DNA from 2 places in the Ensifer sp. ZNC0028 genome. Region 2 is predicted to be linked to the other one. Evidence: riboswitches for the same ligand, from Rfam matches in the RefSeq annotation. Region 2 holds a riboswitch; the other holds the start of a gene.
The links. A riboswitch is a leader RNA that binds a small molecule or an ion and turns the genes downstream of it on or off. The one in region 2 is predicted to bind cobalamin.

Region 1 (6,001 bases), on a different contig from region 2:
AACAGGGACAATCCGAGGAGAAGCGCGCGCATGTAAATCCTTGCTAGGCTGAATGAAAGCGGAAGATGGAGGTTCCGTCCTCGGGGTCGACGACGATGCTCGCACGAACACCGAAGACGGCGGCGATCCGTTCGACGGTCAGGACTTCACGCGGCGGCCCCAGCGCCACCAGCCGGCCGGCGGACATCATGCCGACGCGGTCGCAGCCAAAGGCCTGGTTGAGATCGTGTAAGGCGACGACGGAGGTTATCGGCAGGTCAGCCACCAGCTTCAGGATCGAAAGCTGGTGCTGGATATCCAGGTGATTTGTCGGCTCGTCGAGCAACAGGACCTGCGGCTGTTGCGCCAAGGCCCGCGCCAGGTGAACCCGCTGGCGTTCCCCGCCGGAAAGTGTTGCCCACGAACGGTTTTCGAAGCCCGCCATATCGGTATCGTCGAGCGCTTGCCTGACGATCCGGTCGTCTTCCGCCGACCAGGGCTGCAGCGGCGTGAGCCAGGGCGTGCGGCCAAGTTCAACCGCATCGCGAACCGAGATCGCTTCCGTCGTCTCGGCTTGCTGCTCGAGGAAGGCGATCAACTGGGCAGCCTGGCGGCGTGGCATGGCGTGCAGCATCTGCCCGTTGATCCGCACCTCGCCCGACGTCGACCGGACGATGCCGGCCAGCAGCCGCATCAAGGTCGATTTGCCGGAGCCGTTGGGGCCGACAAGGCCGAGTGTCTCTCCCTGCCGCACGGCGAGATCGACATGGGAAACGATCGCCTTGCCGCGGACGGACCAGCCGAGATCGCGTGCTTCCAGGATCATGATCGGTGCCTCCCGCGGATAAGGATCAGGGCAAAGGCCGGTGCCCCAACCAGGGCGGTGATCACGCCGATCGGCAGCACCTGGCCAGGAACGATCGTCCGCGACAGGATATCCGCCGCGATCAGAAAGACCGCCCCGATGAGGGCGGTTGCCGGGCCGAGCCGGCCATGACGCACACCAACGAGGAAACGGGCCGCATGCGGTATCACGAGCCCGACGAAGCCGATGGAGCCGACGATGCTGACCATCACGGCCGTCACCAGCGCGGTAAGGCCGATCAGCACCACCTGGACGGCCCGCACGGGTACGCCGAGCGACGCGGCGGATTCCGCCCCGAAGGAAAAGGCGTCGAGCGCGCGGGCATACCAGATGCAGGCGCCGAGCCCGACAAGGGCCACGGGCACGGCCAGCCAGACGTCCGGCCACCGCGCACCGCTGAGGTTGCCGAGCAGCCAGAACATGATGCCCCGCGCCTGCTCCGCATTGGCCGACTTGGTGATGATGAAAGAGGTCAGCGCGTTGAACAGTTGCGATCCGGCGATGCCGGCAAGCACGATCTGCCCTGTTCCGCGCAGAGTGACCCCGCCACCGGCGGCACGGGCGAGGATCGCCACCATGAGGAAAGCCGTCACGGCGCCGACAAAGGCGCCGAGCGACATCGAGACCGCGCCAGCCCCGAGGCCGGCGACGGTAACGGCCACGGCGCCGGTCGAGGCGCCGGCGGAGATGCCGAGAAGATAGGGATCCGCCAGGGCGTTGCGCAGGAGGGACTGGAGCACCATGCCCGAAACCGCGAGGCCCGCCCCGCAGCAGGCGGCAACGATCGCCCGCGGCAGGCGGTAGTTCCAGATGATCCCGACATCGATGGGATCGAGCCCATAGGTCGCGCCGAAAATCTTGTTCCCCAAGGTCTGGAGAACCGTCAAGACGGGTATCGGCGTTTCACCGATGCAGGTTCCGGCAAGAACGGTGGCAAACAGAGCCAATGTCCCCGTGGCTGCCCGGCCAAGCCGGGAAGCAGGGGCGCGCCGCGAGAGGCCGGTCTTCACTTCGCCAACCCGAAATCCTTAAGCGCAGCGGAGAGAACTTCAATACCGGCGACCGTTCTGATCGTGGCGTCCATCGCGTGCGCATCCATGACGACGATGCGGTTGTTCTTCACCGCATCCATCTGGCTGGCAACCGGATCGGTCTTCAGGAACTCGATCTTCTTCAGGTAGTCGTCGGCCGGAAAGCGCCGGCGATCCATCTTGGCGATGACGATCATGGTGGGGTTGGCCTTGGCGATCGTTTCCCAACCGACGACCGGCCATTCTTCGTCCGAGCCGACCACGTTGCGGATGCCGAGCTTATCCATCATGTAGGCAGGCGCTCCCTTCCGGCCGACCACATAGGGATCGATGTCCATCTCCGCGCTGGAGAACCAGAAGGCCGCAGACACATCCTTCAAATTGAGCGCCTTGGCCTGCTCAATGGCGTTGGCCTCACGCTTGGCGAGTTCTGCGACGAATGCCTCGCCTTTGTCTTGAACATCGAAGATCTGCGCGAGTTCACGCACGCCCTGATGGATGCTGGCAGTCGAGAAGAGCGCGCTTCGCGTGCCGTCCACACCCACCGAGTTGTCCTTGGCGACGCAGTCGGCCGGAAGGACATAGGTCGGAATTCCTACTTCGTGGAACTGGGTTCGGGTCGCAACGATCCCTTCGGGGCCGACGTGCCAGACGAACTGCACGGCGACGAGCCCCGGCTTCTTGGCGACGACGCTTTCAAAGCTCGGGTCGTTGTCCGCCAGGCGCGGAACCTTGGCATTGACCTCGGCAAATTCCGGCAGCACGTCATTGAACCAGACCGACGTGCCCGTAACCTTGTCGCCGAGGCCGAGCGAATAGAGAACCTCGGTTGCCGCCTGCCCGACGGTCGCCGAGGTCGCCGGCGCCTTGTCGAAGGTGATCGTCTCGCCGCAATTGTCCAGGGTCAGCGGATAGGCGGTGGGTTCGGCAGCAGCGGCGGTGGCGAAGAAGGCGAAGCCAGAGGCGGCAAGCAGGAAACGCGAAGCGGTCATGGCACATTGTCTCCGATCTGTTGATCGCGCGGATCGGAGGGGACGAGCCAGGACGCAATGATCGAACCGATGTTCAAGAGAACATCGACAGCCGGCACTTGTGGCGCGACCAACGACATCGACAACCTCCCCGGACACCCCGCCCGGCTTGTTCAGTTACAGGTGTCGGTAGGTCTCCTGACTGGCGGGTCTTGGCTCCCTCTCGGCCTTCCCGGACCATCGCCCAGTGGCATTTTCGAGAGAGGACTGGCCGCCTACAGTTGCGGGGGCAGTTTCGTTTCGCGGCGAGCCGCGGCGAATTCCCTGTTATTTCCTTTCGGAAACCGACGAGAATTCCCTACTCAACGAACGAGTGGAGCGCAAGCATGAAAGCGACGCTTTCGAAACACTTGCCAGGAAAGGTAGAAATTCTTTCGCGTCTCGTAATTTCACTAAATATCACTCCCCTCAAATAGGCAGAACATTGTCGATTGTCGGAAAACTATACACAAATGAATACTGTTTAAGTGATCCGTAATTCACACTATCTTCAGATTTACCCTTCGAGATCGGTCTTCAGCCTGTCGAGAATGGTCACGGCATGGGCGGCATAGTCGCTGATCCAGCGGTCGTAAATGTGCTTGATCGGCAGCGCATTGAGATAATTCCAGCGCTCGCGTCCTGCCCAGCTGACGATGATCAGCTCGGCGTCCTCCAGCACCTTCAGATGCTGCATCACGGTGCAGCGATCCATGTCTGAAAAGGCCGCGCAGAGCATGCCCGTGGCCTGCGCCTCGCCCTTGAGACAATCGAGCATCGCCCGCCTGCGCGGGTGAGCCAACGCCTTGAAAACCAGATCTTCGTCCTGCTTGCTTGACATGTTATGTTTTTGCAACATATTGAAACTGGACGCAACGGAGACGGCGCCGATGAGACCTGTTTGCGAGCTTTCGCGAGAACTGCAACCGAGCCTGACGGCTGGATGCCGTCGATCGGAGTCAGCTTTGCACCGACACCTCCAAGCAAACCGCGGAAAAGGGAGATGATTGAGAATGCTGCCTAAAATCGCTTCAATGGATGAGTGGCAAGTCGCACTCGAACAACAGATTGCCAGGGAGAAGGCACTTACCCGCGCACGCGATGAAGTGAGTGCCGCGCGCCGACGCTTGCCGATGGTCAGGATCGACAAGGACTATTCGTTCGAGGGGCCCGAAGGCACGGTAAGCCTCGCCGACCTCTTCGACGGACGGCGACAACTGATCGTCTATCACTTCATGTTCGCGCCCGGATGGAAGGCGGGCTGCGACGGCTGCTCCTGGGTCGTGGACGCGATGACCCATCCGGCGCATCTCAACGCACGCGATACGTCCATCGTGCTGATTTCGCGCGCGCCGCTGGAGACGCTGCAGAAATACCAGGCCCGGATGCAGTGGCAGCACCCAGTCTGGTACTCGTCCATGGCGAGCGACTTCAACCACGACATGGGAGCCACGGTCGCCGATCCGGATGACCCGACAAGGACCAGCGAGCGCCATGGCGTCAGCGTCTTCCTCAGGGACGGCGATCATATCTACCGCACCTATTTCAACGGTGCGCGTGGCGTCGAGTATCTCGGCAGCATGTGGACCTATCTGGATCTGACGCCCTACGGTCGCCAGGAAACATGGGAAGCCTCTCCCGCGGGATGGCCGCAGACAGAACCCTATGTCTGGAACCGGCGGCACGACGAATACGGGACCGAACCGGCTTTTTGATTTTCCGCGGCGGCGAACATGGAATTGTCGAGCCGCCGTTCCTACGTCTTGTCTGGCCGATCGCCAGACCTGCGTCATTGTCGCGCGCCCGAATAGGGATCGCGGCAATGGTGAAGGGATGCCGCCGGCCCGGCAGGGAGCGCCGAACGTGGGGATGGATCGCGCTTCTAAGAGGCGCGCCGATGGGGGCGGCAATCGATGGGAAACGAGACGCAAGACCGCAAGGACGGTCCGGCACCGAGCGGCAAGAAGTTTTGGCGGCGACGCGGCGTTCGGATTGCATCGATCATGTTGGCCGCCCTGCTTCTCCTGGTGGTCGCGCCGCTTGCCGTCATTCTCTACCCAACGCTGAAGACCTATCCCCGGAGCGACTTTCCGGCCGCAGCCTCGCAACTGGAACGCAACAGGCAGGACCTTGCCCATCTGCGGCGCCTGATCGAGGTTGACCGAAGCTTTTCGCCAGCCGCCCAGGCAGCGTTTACGGGCTCCCTTGATGCGATCGAACAACGGGCCGGCGATCTCGACCGCGCTGGCCTGGCGATGGCGGCTGCAAAGGCGGTCGCGCTCGCCGACAATGGGCACACCAGTGTCGTCGGGCTTGTCGGTGGTCACAGTTTCAATGCGGTTCCCGTCCGGCTCGGCTGGTTTGCCGAAGGCCTGTTCGTGATCGCAGCGACAGGCGAGCAATCGCACCTTCTGGGCGGAGAGATCCTTGAGGTGAATGGACGGGCGACGGAGGCCGTTGTCGATGCGCTGCGGCCCCATTTCGGCGGACCCGCCAATCTCGGCAGGGAATTCGTCCCGAATGTCGCAATTTCGCCGGAACTGCTCCATGCCGCCGGCCTTGCCGAAAGCCCGCAGGAAAGCGCCTATCTCATCCGTCTTAAGGATGGAAACGTCGCGCAAATCCCTCTTCTTGCCACGCCCGGCGCGCCGGAACCGTTAACCGCCCATGTCTGGCCACGACGCGATTTCAGTCCCCTGTCGCAGACCGGTCGCGACGTCGGGTGGCGGCACGTGCTCGACGACGTCACGCTGCCGGCCTATCTCACGCGCCCCGACGCCAATTATTGGCACCACTACCCCTTGCCCGATCTGCTCTATGTCCAGATCAACCGCATCAGGGATGCCACGCCGGAAGGCCTTTCGCAGGGGCTCGCCAAGATGCTGGATGAAGCGGAGAAAAAGCCCATACGCAATGCAGTCGTCGATCTGCGGTTCAACAATGGCGGTAACTACGAATTGACCGCCGATTTCTCGCAAAGGCTCCCGGCCATCCTGCCGCCTGACGGACGACTGTTTGTGCTGACCAGCGCAAATACCTTTTCGGCGGCGATCAGCACGGCGGCGCGCCTGAGGCATTTCGGCGGCACGCGCACGGTGCTTGTCGGCGAGCCGATG
Region 2 (6,001 bases):
CCGACCGCGCCCTGTTCGAGGTGATCAAGACCGCCTACAGCATGCCGGAGGGCTTGCAGAACGCCAAGATCGAAGCCCAGGCGGCCTATATCGAGCGCACGATCAACCTCAAGGAATTGCAGGAGCCCGGGAAGATCGACAAGCTGCTGCAGCGCTTCACTGCACTCTATGACGTCGAAAACAACCAGGACGTTTCGCCTGGTCTCGCGATCCTGACCGGCGGCGGGGGCGGCAGCGTCAGTGCCGAAACGCTGATGACGCTCTCGCAGCTACGCGCAGGCGGCCGCTGACGTCAGCCGCCTGATGGCCGAGCTTGAGCGCGGCGGCTGCTTCGCAGCCCGCCGCGCAAGACGGGCCGTCGTCATCGGTCGGCGCGCAACACCTTGTCGGGGTTCATGATACCAGCGGGATCGAAGGCGTGCTTGATGCGTTGCATCAGCTCGATTTCGATCGGCGCCCGGACCTCGGCGAGTTCGTCACGCTTCAGCTGGCCGATGCCGTGTTCGGCAGAGATCGAGCCGTTATACCCAAGCACGATGCCGTGGACGATGGCGTTGATTTCGCGCCAGCGGTCGAGGAAGGCCTGCTTGTCGGCACCGACAGGCTGCGAAATGTTGTAGTGGATGTTGCCGTCGCCCATGTGGCCGAAGGAGCAGATGCGCGCGCCGGGGATCGCTTTCATGACGGCCGCATCCGCCTCCTTCATGAAGGCCGGAATGCTGGAGACGGGCACGGAGACATCGTGCTTGATCGAGCCGCCCTCGGGCTTCTGCGCCGGCGACATGCTCTCGCGCATGTGCCACAGCGCCTTGGCCTGTGTCTCGTTGGCGGCAATCACGGCATTCTCGACGAGGCCGGCCGCATATCCCTGCTCCAGCAGATCCTGCACCATCCGTTCCGCGCTATCGGCGCTATCGGACGTCGAGATATCGATCAGCGCGTACCAGGGATGGACCGTTTCCATCGGATCACGAACGCCCGAGATATGCTTGGTGGTGAATTCGACGCCGAGCCGCGGCATCAGCTCGAAGCCGGTCAAAGCCGGCCCGCAAAGGCTGGACGCCTTTTCGAACAAAGCGAGCGCTTGCTCGACGCTGCCAACCCCGGCAAAGGCGACCTGATGCCCGAGCGGCTTCGGAAAGAGCTTGAGCACGGCGCCGGTGATCACGCCGAGCGTACCTTCGGCACCGATGAAGAGATCGCGCAGGTCGTAGCCGGTATTGTCCTTCTTCAACCGGCGCAGCCCGTCCCAGATTTCGCCGGTCGGCAGCACCACCTCGAGGCCGAGGCAGAGCTGGCGCATGTTGCCATAGGCAAGCACGGCGGTGCCGCCGGCATTGGTGGAGAGGTTGCCGCCGATGCGGGCCGAACCTTCCGAGCCCAGCGACAGCGGGAACAGGCGATTGTGCTCGTCCGCCGCCTTCTGGATGTCGGCAAGGATACAGCCGGCATCGGCGACGATGACATTGCCGACCGGATCGATGTCGCGAATGCGGTTCAGCCGTTCCAGCGAAAGAACGATGTCCGCCTTGCCCTCCCGCGGGATCTGCCCGGCGACGTGGCCGGTGTTGCCGCCCTGCGGCACGATCGCCGTGCGGGTGGCGCTCGCAAGCATCATGATGCGCGAGACCTCGTCGACGGAGCCCGGACGCAGCACCATCGGCGTCGTGCCACGGTAAAGTCCGCGCGATTCGACGAGATAACGCGCCTTGTCCGGTTCGGCCCTCAGCACGTTGGCGCTGCCGACGATGTCGGCGAAGGAGGCGATGAGTTCGGGAGAGGGAAGGGTGGTCATGGGCCTCACTTCGCGTTGCGCCTGTGCGCTATCGGATCGGTCGATCTGAGGATGTGATCCTCGGTTCCTGGTTGGCGGCGATCATAACCGCAATTGGTGCCGTTCGGTGAGAGTGGGTGCGCGGAAGATGCCGCACACTATTTTAGCCTCGTGGTGCGGCTGCCCGCTGCAACCGATCGATGATGGCTTCCCCCAGCCCGTCCGAAGGGATCGGCCCGAAGGCGATGGTCTCTGCGCCGCTGGCATCCGCCCGCTTCATGTAGTCGAAGAGATTGGCGGCGGCTTCGCGCAGATTGCCGGTCGGGCTGAGGTCGAGAACGACGGCCGCTCGTTCCTCGCCGGCGATCCGATTGCCGCCGAAACGGATCAAGGCTTCGCCGGCATGCACCTCGGCGGCATCGAGCCGGACGGCAGCGCCGGGCGCATAGTGCGAGGCGAGCATGCCCGGCGCCTCGATCGTCGCTCCTGCCGTCTCCGGCCGGATCACCGGACGGTCGAGCAGGCGTTCGATCTCGGCGGCATCGAGGCCGCCCGGCCGAAGCAGCCGGATCTCGTCGCCATCGACCTTGATGATTGTCGACTCAAGGCCGATCTGGGCCTGGCCGGCGTCGAGGATCAGCTTCAGTTTTCCACCGAGATCGGCCTCCACATGGGCCGCACTGGTCGGGCTGATCTTGCCTGAAGTATTGGCGCTCGGTGCAGCCAATGGCCGTCCGAAGCGGGCGATGACCCGGCGGGAGAAACCGTCGGGCATGCGGATGCCGAGCGTGTCGAGGCCGGCGGACGCCAGCGCATGAACCGTGCTGTCGGCGCGCTGCCGAAGGATCAGCGTCAGCGGGCCGGGCCAGAAGGCTTCGGCCAGCTGCCGGGAAACCGGATCGAAGTGCACATGGGCTTCGGCCATCGCCACGTCGGAGACATGCGAGATCAGCGGATTGAAGCGCGGGCGCCCCTTCATCTCGTAGATGCGGCTGATCGCATCAGGGTTGGTGGCGTCGGCGGCAAGGCCGTAGACGGTCTCGGTCGGAATGGCGACCGGTTCGCCTTCGGCAAGAACGGCGCAGGCGCGCGCGATCGCGCGGTCCGGTTCCCTATCCGTATCGATGATCTCAGCCATGCCGTTTCCTTTCCGACGCTTCCATAACGGACGCACCGGAAAAACAGAACGATTTTCTTTGAAGCAACCGGCTCGGCTCAGAGGCTGCGGATGATGCGGCGCAACGCGTCGTCCTTTGCACCGAGCATCAGCACGTTTTTCAGCGCGACCTTGGGATCGTCGGTGCGAAACAGCAGACCGTTGTCACGAAAATTGCGGTTGATGACCATTTGGCCGGCTTCCGCGCCCGGTTCGATGGCGACGGCGAAATACATGCGCGAATAGCCGGGCTGGATGCCTTCGAAAAAATGCGTCTCATGGCCGAGGTCGCAGTAGAAGTTGGCGAAGTAGAAGGACCAGGTGATGTCCTTGGAGGGCGTGACCGGCGTGCGCGCCGCCGTCACGTGACAGTAGCCGAGATGCGGCCGGCCGACGAGCGTGCGGTGGAAGATCATCTTCGGGAACTGGATCGAGGTGTGAAAGCCGTTGATCCGCTTATGGGTCGTGTCGCCGGCGGTGTTGAGCTTCTTGCCCGTCCTGTCCGCAACTTCCTCATAGCTCAGGTAGCGCCGTTCGCTCGGCACCCATTGCCTGCGATTGATCCGGCCCGTGCGCAGGAATTCGGTATGAACCGCCGTCTTCGGCGGGATTGTCGGCGGCGCCTCGGCTGCCGCGTCGTAGTATCTCAACTTTGCCATGATCGTCAGCGCGCCATCTGCCTGCCTGCAGGACCTCTCTCGTCCGCCGGCTAGGCTAGCGGCTCATGGTTAATGAATGATTGCCTGCTGGCTGCATCATGAGCGTTCCCTATCTGACGGGATGTCGCAAACGGGCGAACCTTTCCCGCGTCTGCGCCGCCCGCGCCGCAAAAGGCGGCAAATGCCCAAGATGTGGGCTATCTATATGTTTGTAGTGTAAAAAATCTAAGACAGGCGCCGTTGATGGCGGTTTTTCCCGTGTCGTCATTCTGGAATTGGATGTCGCTATCCGGCAGCTGCCAGGGCGGTTTCCGCGATTACATATCCTTACTCAAGGTGCCGTCTTCGAAGAGAAGGCGGAGAATTGGGAAGCCGGTCAAATCCCGGCGCTGCCCCCGCAACGGTGGTGGAGCGAAAGCCTCGGCAAAGGCCACTGGACGGTTCGTCCGGGAAGGCGCCGGGCTGGTCCGAAGGGACGGCTCCTGAGCCCGGAAACCAGCCTTGACGGACATAACCGTAACGGGTTGCGGCGGGCAGCCGGATCGGAGCCGACAACGCATGGGCGTGCGCCCGTGCGGGTTCCTGTCCTGCCTCTCCAAGACATGGCGCATGAGGACAGGACATGGAAACCAGAAACGATATGCTTCGAAAGCTGAAGGGCCGGCGCGACGGCTACAGCCTCGATCGGGCCTTCTACATCGATCCCGACTACTATCGGCAGGATCTGGAAAACATCTGGTACAAGGATTGGCTGTTCATCGGCCATGACTGCGAGATCCCGCGGGCCGGCAATTATTTCACCGTCCAGGTCGGCGACTACCCCGTTGTCATCACCCGCGATCGCCAGGGCACGATCCGCGCTTTGCACAACTCCTGCCGCCATCGCGGCTCGCGCGTCTGCACGCAACAGAAGGGCTCGTCGGCCAAGCTCGTCTGTCCTTATCACCAGTGGACCTACGAACTCGACGGCTCGCTGCTCTTCGCCCGGCAGATGGGCGAGGATTTCGACAAGGCAGCCCACAGCCTGAAGCCGATCCATTGCGAAACGGTCGGCGGCTACATCTTCATCAACCTGTCGGAAAAGCCGATGGATTTCACGGCGTTCCGCGAGATGGCCTTGCCCTATCTCGCGCCGCACCAGCTCGGCGAAACCAAGGTCGCGTTCGAAAGCACCATCGTCGAGAAGGGCAACTGGAAGCTCGTCTGGGAAAACAACCGCGAATGCTACCATTGCGCCGCCAATCACCCGGAACTCTGCCGCACCTATCCGGAAGCCCCGACCGCGACCGGAGTGCAGGGCGCCAAGGATGATCCCGTGATCGCCGAACATTGGGCGAAATGCGAGGCCGAAGGCTTGCCGAGCGAATTCAGGATGTCGCCGACCGGCCAGTTCCGCGCCGCCCGCATGCCGCTCGTCGACAATGCCGAAAGCTACACCATGTCGGGCGCCCGCGCCGTCAGGCGGGCCCTGTCGGCCGATGTTTCCCAGAGCCAGATCGGCACGCTTCTGATGTTCCACTACCCGACCACCTGGAACCATGTGCTCGCCGACCACGCCATCACCTTCCGTGTGCTGCCGCTCGGGCCTGAACTTACCCAGGTGACGACGAAGTGGCTGGTCAACAAGGATGCGGTCGAAGGCATCGACTACAATCTCGAGGAACTGACGCATGTCTGGACCGAGACCAACGATCAGGATCGCCAGATCGTCGAGGAGAATGCCTTCGGCATCCGCTCGCCGGCCTATGAGCCCGGTCCTTATTCGCCCGAGCACGAAGGCGGCGTGATGCAGTTCGTCGAGTGGTACTGCAAGTTCATGGAGCAGCGCCTTGCCGGCGACGCGGCTCCGCTTTCAAGGGTCGCCTGACATGCAGATGGCCTCTTCGTTTCACCATTTCGACGCGCTGCATGTCTGGATCGACCGGCAGCAGATGCTCGAATGCACATCGGCTGTCGTCGAGACCGCCGATGTCATGACCTTCACTTTCCGGGCGGAAAAGCCGGCCTGGTTCCGTTATCTGCCCGGGCAGTTCGTGACGCTCGAACTGCCCGTCGCCGACGAACCCGTCATGCGCACCTACACCCTGTCGTCGACGCCGTCGCGACCGCTGTCGATCGCCGTGACCGTCAAGGCGCAGGCCGACAGCATCGGCACCCGCTGGATGTTCGACCACCTGAAGCCGGGCATGAAGCTCCGGGCCTTCGGTCCGCTCGGCGATTTCAGCTTCGTGCGCCATCCCGGCGACAAGTACCTGTTCATCTCGGCCGGCTCAGGCATCACGCCGATGATGTCGATGACCCGCTGGATGGCCGATTGCGTCCCGGAAACGGATGTGACCTTCATCTCCTGTGCGCGTCGGCCGGACGATCTGCTGTTCCGTTCGGAACTCGAAGTCCTGGCCACGCAGATGT

Region 1: linked by a shared signal. The riboswitch ahead of L981_RS04410 (ABC transporter substrate-binding protein) and the one ahead of L981_RS30920 (aromatic ring-hydroxylating dioxygenase subunit alpha) in region 2 are both predicted to bind cobalamin.

Annotation. Positions count from the first base shown of each region.
Region 1 is NZ_JTLA01000015.1:88,822-94,822, forward strand. It holds gene L981_RS04395 (pseudoazurin) at 1-32, opposite strand, end outside; gene L981_RS04400 (ABC transporter ATP-binding protein) at 44-805, opposite strand; gene L981_RS04405 (iron ABC transporter permease) at 802-1,854, opposite strand; gene L981_RS04410 (ABC transporter substrate-binding protein) at 1,851-2,867, opposite strand; cobalamin riboswitch at 3,017-3,210, opposite strand; gene L981_RS04415 (helix-turn-helix transcriptional regulator) at 3,403-3,726, opposite strand; gene L981_RS04420 (DUF899 domain-containing protein) at 3,899-4,600, shown strand; gene L981_RS04425 (hypothetical protein) at 4,889-6,001, shown strand, end outside.
Region 2 is NZ_JTLA01000163.1:8,771-14,771, reverse strand. It holds gene L981_RS30940 (DUF1217 domain-containing protein) at 1-290, shown strand, start outside; gene L981_RS30935 (FAD-binding oxidoreductase) at 362-1,795, opposite strand; gene L981_RS30930 (L-threonylcarbamoyladenylate synthase) at 1,938-2,912, opposite strand; gene L981_RS30925 (DUF6656 family protein) at 2,990-3,589, opposite strand; cobalamin riboswitch at 3,907-4,108, shown strand; gene L981_RS30920 (aromatic ring-hydroxylating dioxygenase subunit alpha) at 4,212-5,456, shown strand; gene L981_RS30915 (hybrid-cluster NAD(P)-dependent oxidoreductase) at 5,458-6,001, shown strand, end outside.